Immundisolibacter sp.: one gene and its partner. The protein of the gene in region 1 interacts with the protein of each later gene in a pairwise test. Links are inferred from orthologs where the notes say so. Each region holds a gene or a part of one and is shown in the gene's direction. Other genes may lie near its edges. The genes, in order: ctaD and H5U26_RS11300.

Region 1 (3,243 bases):
AGGTGCGGTTCGTCATCACCTCGAACGATGTCATCCACTCGTGGTGGGTGCCGGCGCTGGGCTGGAAGCAGGACGCTATCCCCGGCTTCATCAATGACAGCTGGACCAGCATTCCGCAGCCGGGCGTCTATCGTGGACAATGCGCGGAGCTGTGCGGCAAGGATCACGGCTTCATGCCGGTAGTCATCGAGGCCAAGACGCAGGCAGACTATGAAACCTGGCTGGCGGCCAAGAAGGCCGAGGCCGAGGCCGCAAAAAGCGGCGCTGACCGGGAATGGACCAAGGACGAGCTGATGGAACGGGGCAAGACGGTGTATGGCACCTATTGCGTCGCCTGCCACCAGGCCAACGGTCAGGGCATCCCGCCGGCTTTCCCGGCCCTGGCGGGTGGCGTTCTTACCACCGGACCGGTCGAGGGGCACATCGACCGGGTCTTGCATGGCAAGGCCGGCACCGCCATGCAGGCGTTCGGTTTGCAGCTGAACGACGTCGATCTGGCTGCGGTGATCACCTATGAGCGCAACGCCTTTGGAAATGACAAGGGTGACCTGGTGCAGCCGAAACAGATCAAGGCGTTGCGCTGATCCAGCGCCTGCCTGACCCGTACGCTACGTCGCAAGATTCACGGTCCGGAGGACACGCCATGGCAACTGTGGCCCACGAAGTCGATCATCACCACGGCCCGGCGCGCGGAATTTCGCGCTGGCTGTTTACCACCAACCACAAGGACATCGGGTCGCTGTACCTGTGGCTGGCGTTGATCATGTTCCTGACCGGCGGCTCGCTGGCCATGCTGATCCGCGCCGAGCTGTTCCAGCCGGGCCTGCAGCTGGTCGAGCCGGAGGTTTTCAACCGTCTGACGACCATGCACGGCCTGATCATGGTGTTCGGCGCCGTGATGCCGGCCTGGACGGGTTTTGCCAACTGGATGATTCCGCTGATGGTCGGCGCGCCGGACATGGCGCTGCCGCGCATGAACAACTGGAGCTTCTGGATCCTGCCGTTCGCCTTCAGCCTGCTGATGAGCACCTGGTTCCTGGAGGGTGGTGCGCCGGCATTCGGCTGGACCTTCTACGCGCCGTTGTCCACCACCTTTGCGCCGTCGACAACCGATATATTCATTTTCGCTGTGCATCTGATGGGCTTCTCGTCGATCATGGGCGCCATCAATGTCATCGCGACGGTGCTGAACATGCGTGCGCCGGGCATGACGCTGATGAAGATGCCCCTGTTCTGCTGGACCTGGCTGGTGACGGCCTTTCTCCTGATTGCCGTAATGCCTGTCTTGGCGGGCACGGTGACCATGATGCTGACCGATCGCCATTTCGGCACGAGTTTTTTCAGCGCTGCCGGCGGTGGTGACCCGGTATTGTTCCAGCATGTGTTCTGGTTCTTCGGGCATCCCGAGGTTTACATCATGATCCTGCCGGCGTTTGGCGTGGTGTCGGAGATCATTCCGACCTTCGCCCGCAAGCAGATTTTCGGCTATGCCTCGATGGTGTACGCCATCTCGGCCATTGCCTTCCTGTCGTTCATCGTCTGGGCACATCACATGTTTGCCACCGGCATGCCGGTGGCGGGCGAGCTGTATTTCATGTACGCCACCATGCTGATCGCCGTGCCGACCGGTGTGAAGGTGTTCAACTGGGTGACTACGCTGTGGCGCGGCTCGATTACCTTCGAGACGCCGATGCTGTTTGCTCTGGCCTTCGTATTCCTGTTCACCATCGGTGGCTTCTCGGGCCTTATGCTCGCAGTCGGCCCAGTCGACATGCAGTATCACGACACCTATTTCGTGGTGGCGCATTTCCACTATGTGCTGGTGCCAGGCGCGGTGTTCGCCCTGATGGCCGGCGCGTATTACTGGATTCCGAAGTGGACCGGCCACATGTATGACGAGCGCCTGGGCAAGCTGCATTTCTGGTTGTCGGCGATTTCGGTCAACGTGTTGTTCTTTCCGATGCATTTCGTCGGCCTGCAGGGCATGCCCCGGCGCATTCCGGACTACGCGCTGCAATTCGCCGATTTCAACCGCATTGCCAGTATCGGCGGCTTCGTGTTCGGCCTGTCGCAGCTGCTGTTCGTGTACATCATGATCAAGACAGTGCGCGGCGGCGTGAAGGCCACCGACCGCGTCTGGGAAGGCTCGCACGGACTTGAATGGACGCTGCCTTCGCCGGCGCCCTACCACAGCTTCACGACCGCCCCGGAAATTCGCTGACGCACATGGCAGACCGTATCGCGTCCGTGCGCAGGCCGAATCGCTGGTTACTAATCGGCCTGGCGGCGCTGGTGGTTGCCATTTATTCGCTGACCATCATGGTCCAGATGGGGTAGCACGACGATGCACGAACGTCAGCGCGGTATCGCGCGCACCACCCGTCGGCTGTTGCTGGCGGTCGGGCTCATGTTCGGTTTCGGCTTCGCGCTGGTGCCGCTGTACAACGCCATGTGCGAGGTGGTGGGCCTGAATGGCAAATCGTCCAATCTGACCGGTACGGCATCCGCCCCGCAGGAGTCGACCGGCCAGCCGCCGGCGGTGGGTCGCGAGGTGACGGTCGAGTTCGTGGCCAATACGAATGCCGATTTGGCGTGGGATTTCCAGCCAAAGGTGGCGCGCATGAAAGTTCGGGTCGGTGAAACCGCCGAGGCGGTTTATGTGGCCCGCAACCGCGCGGCGCACGAGGTGACCGGTCAGGCGATCCCGAGCGTGGCGCCCGGTGTCGCCGCGAAGCATTTTCACAAGATCGAGTGTTTCTGCTTTACCGAACAGAAGCTCGCAGCCGGCGAACAGAAAGACATGACGGTCCGTTTTCGCGTTGATCCGGATCTCTCCAGTGAGGTGCGAACGGTGACCCTGGCGTACACGTTCTTCGACCTGCACAAGGCGCCTGCGGATGCGCATGCCGGTCACGCCGCGGCCGGTGGCTGAGCGCCCGCGAGTGGCCAAAACGTTTTATTTGGAGGATTGACAGGAATGGCACAGGCACACGGCGGATATTACGTACCGGCACAGACCCGCTGGCCTATCGTGGGCGCGCTGGCGCTGACGCTGATGGTGATCGGCGGCGTCAACTGGCTGCACGCGCATGAGGTCGGCAAGCTGGTCTTGCTGGGCGGCCTGCTGCTGCTGCTGGTGATGGTTTTCGGCTGGTTCGGCAACGTCATCCGTGAGAGCCAGGCGGGCCTGAACAACGAGCAGATGGACCGCTCCTACCGTTGGGGCATGGCCTGGTTCATTGT
Region 2 (3,112 bases), on another replicon or contig:
GCCGAGCTCCTGCAGCATCTCCATATCGAAGCGCGTGCGCTCCTCCAGGCGCTGGGCTTCCAGCAGCTTGCCGGCGGCGCGCAGGGCGGTCAGGCGCGGGCCAAGTTCCTGGCGAATCTGCTCCACTGCCGCGCGGATGGTGTCCTTGGGCGTGACGTAGTGGGTCTTGGGGTAGATGGTCAGGCGCGGCACGCGGCGCTGGATGGCGCCGGTCAGCGGGTCGAAGTAGGCCAGCGACTCGATTTCGTCATCGAACAGCTCGATGCGCACGGCGTCGGTCTCCGACTCGGCCGGGAACACGTCGATGATCTCGCCGCGCACGCGGTAGGTGCCGCGCGTTAGGTTCAGGTCGTTGCGCGTGTACTGGAGCTCGGCCAGGCGGCGCAGGATGGCGCGCTGGTCGATGCGCTCGCCGCGCGACAGGTGCAGCACCATGCTCAGGTACATGCGCGGGTCGCCCAGGCCGTAGATGGCCGACACCGACGCCACCACGATCACGTCGCGCCGCTCCAGCACCGCCTTGGTGGCGGACAGGCGCAGCTGCTCGATCTGCGCGTTGATGGAGGCGTCCTTCTCGATATAGGTGTCGGACGCCGGCACGTAGGCTTCCGGTTGGTAGTAGTCGTAGTAGGAGACGAAGTACTCGACCGCGTTGTGCGGAAAGAAATCCCGGAACTCCGCGTACAACTGCGCCGCCAGGGTCTTGTTGTGCGCCAGCACCATGGTCGGGCGCTGCACCGCCTGGATGACGTTGGCAATGGTGAAGGTCTTGCCCGAGCCGGTGACGCCCAGCAGCACCTGCGCGTCCTCGCCGGCCTGCAGCCCCTCGATCAGGCGGGCGATGGCCTGCGGCTGGTCGCCGGCCGGCGCGTAGGGACTGACGAGTTGGAACGGTTGGCTCATGGGGTACGCTGGCGGCGGGCAAACTCGTATATTAGCCGCCCTTTTTTTGCCGTCTGCCCATATCGGGGTAACCACCGTGGAACTCAAGCTCGCCGCCCGCGTCGCCGCCATCAAGCCGTCCGCCACCATGGCCGTCACCGCCAAGGCCAAGGAGCTGCAGGCCGCCGGGCGCAAGGTGATTGGCCTGGGCGCCGGCGAGCCGGATTTCGACACGCCGCAGCACATCAAGGACGCCGCCAAGGCCGCCATCGACCGCGGCTTCACCAAATACACGGCGGTCGAGGGCACGCCCGAGTTGCGCCGCGCCATCGTCGACAAGTTCGCGCGCGAGAACGGTCTCAGCTACCAGCCGGCGCAGATTCTGGTCTCGTCCGGCGGCAAGCAGAGCTTCTACAACCTGGCGCAGGTGCTGCTGGAGGAGGGCGACGAGGTCATCATCCCGGCGCCGTACTGGGTGTCCTATCCGGACATCGTGCTGCTGGCCGGCGCCACGCCGGTGATCCTGCAAACCGATCTGGACGGCCACTTCAAGATCAGCCCGGCGCAGCTGGAGGCGGCCATCACGTCGCGCACCAAACTGCTGGTGCTCAACAGCCCGTCGAATCCCACCGGCAGCGTCTATTCGGAAGCCGAACTGGCCGCCCTGGCCGAGGTGCTGCTGCGCCACCCGCAGGTGTGGATCGCCAGCGACGACATGTACGAGCACATCCGCTGGGACGGCGCGCCGTTTCGCAACATCCTGAACGCCTGCCCGGCGCTGTACGAGCGCACGATGGTGCTCAACGGCGTCTCGAAGGCGTATTCGATGACCGGCTGGCGCATCGGCTACGCCGCCGGTGATGCCCGCGTCATCAGCGAGATGGCCAAGATCCAGTCGCAGAGCACGTCCAACGCCTGTTCCATCTCGCAGGTGGCGGCGCAGGCCGCCCTGGAAGGCGATCAGGGCTTCATCCAGCAGATGAACACTGCCTTCAAGCAGCGCCACGACTTCGTGGTGGCGGCGCTGAACGACATCAAGGGCATCCGCTGCGCGCCGGCCGACGGGGCGTTCTACTGCTTCTTCAGCGTGGCCGACGCCATCGCCGCCACGCCGGGGGTCAGCGACGACGTCGAGTTCGCCGCCTGGCTGATGGAAAAGGCCGAGGTCGCCCTGGTGCCCGGCAGCGCCTTTGGCGCCCCCGGCTACCTGCGCCTGTCGTTCGCCACCAGCATGGACAACCTCAAGGAGGCCATGCGCCGGCTTAAAGTAGCTCTCGGCTGATGGCCGTTTGCGCCTTGACCAGCCGCCCGCACGGCACCTAGACTACGCGGCCTTTTCTTCCCCGGTAGCTCAGTCGGTAGAGCAAGTGACTGTTAATCACTGGGTCGGCGGTTCGAGCCCGTCCCGGGGAGCCATTTTCGAAGCCTGCCCTCGCGGCACATTCCTGTAGCGCATGATCGACACCCTGCCCAAGGCCCTGATTGCCACCGTCGTCGCCATCGTGGCGGTCGGCGTGGTGTTTGCGCTGATCGTCTGATCCGGCCGCGGCGGCCATCGCCGCAGTCTGCTCATCCATCATTCCCGGCAGGGCCGGATCGATCCCCACGGGCGGCGCAACGTGCCACACCAAGGCTTGCTCCGGATGGCTCGGCAACGCGATCCTGGGCGATAGCGGCACGGTTCCTGGGCGAATTCGGCATTGACGCCGGATCGCGTCGTTCCTTGGCCGGCTCGATGCCCGGCGCTTCGCAGACGGGCGTGGTCCGTGCGTGCCCGCTTGTACTTCAGTGGCACGTGCCACAGGATTTTGTGGTTCAGGCCGTGCCATCATCCTGCTGGCAAGGTTGGTTTTTCAACCATTTGCATCCATACTTTGTGGCATACAACAGCCCCACCAATCGAAGATACTTTCGCAGGGACACGACGTGCGTGCGAGCAAGCCCAGGCGCAGCGGGTGGTTACGCTGGTTATTCTGGCTGACGGTGAGCCTGCTGATTGCGGGCGCGGCCCAGCTTTGGCAGGCGCTTTCCGGTGCCGACTGGGTGCTGGCGGCCTGGTTGTTGCCGTTGCCGGTCCTGGCAGGGGTCGCTTTCAGCGCCCTGTGGGGGCTGCTGGGCTCGCGTCGTGAGGTGGCGCCAGCGCGCGCAGGCCGAGCCAGGACCAATCAACGAAAGTTCCCGCGCCAGCCCAAGGCGCATCTACAGGAACTGCAGCGCTCGGGCGACTACT

What was found.
Region 2: the proteins of ctaD (region 1) and H5U26_RS11300 interact in binary tests that used the Escherichia coli proteins (3 or more experiments, as listed by UniProt). The link is inferred for Immundisolibacter sp. from one-to-one orthologs.

Annotation. Positions count from the first base shown.
Region 1 is NZ_JACIZD010000009.1:73,553-76,795, forward strand. Bases 8-2,932 are described here. They hold ctaD (cytochrome c oxidase subunit I), read left to right. Parts: upstream 8-643; coding sequence 644-2,221; downstream 2,222-2,932. Other genes in these bases: coxB (cytochrome c oxidase subunit II), read left to right, coding at 8-584; H5U26_RS10890 (cytochrome c oxidase assembly protein), read left to right, coding at 2,345-2,932. In the rest of the region: more of coxB, read left to right, coding at 1-7; H5U26_RS10895 (cytochrome c oxidase subunit 3), read left to right, coding at 2,978-3,243. UniProt on the Escherichia coli protein: Cytochrome bo(3) ubiquinol oxidase is the terminal enzyme in the aerobic respiratory chain of E.coli that predominates when cells are grown at high aeration.
Region 2 is NZ_JACIZD010000011.1:12,284-15,395, reverse strand. Bases 278-3,071 are described here. They hold H5U26_RS11300 (pyridoxal phosphate-dependent aminotransferase), read left to right. Parts: upstream 278-979; coding sequence 980-2,164; downstream 2,165-3,071. Other genes in these bases: H5U26_RS11290 (hypothetical protein), read left to right, coding at 2,809-3,071; uvrB (excinuclease ABC subunit UvrB), read right to left, coding at 278-903. Outside these bases: more of uvrB, read right to left, coding at 1-277; more of H5U26_RS11290, read left to right, coding at 3,072-3,112. UniProt on the Escherichia coli protein: Shows aminotransferase activity with methionine and histidine as substrates, and to a lesser extent also with phenylalanine.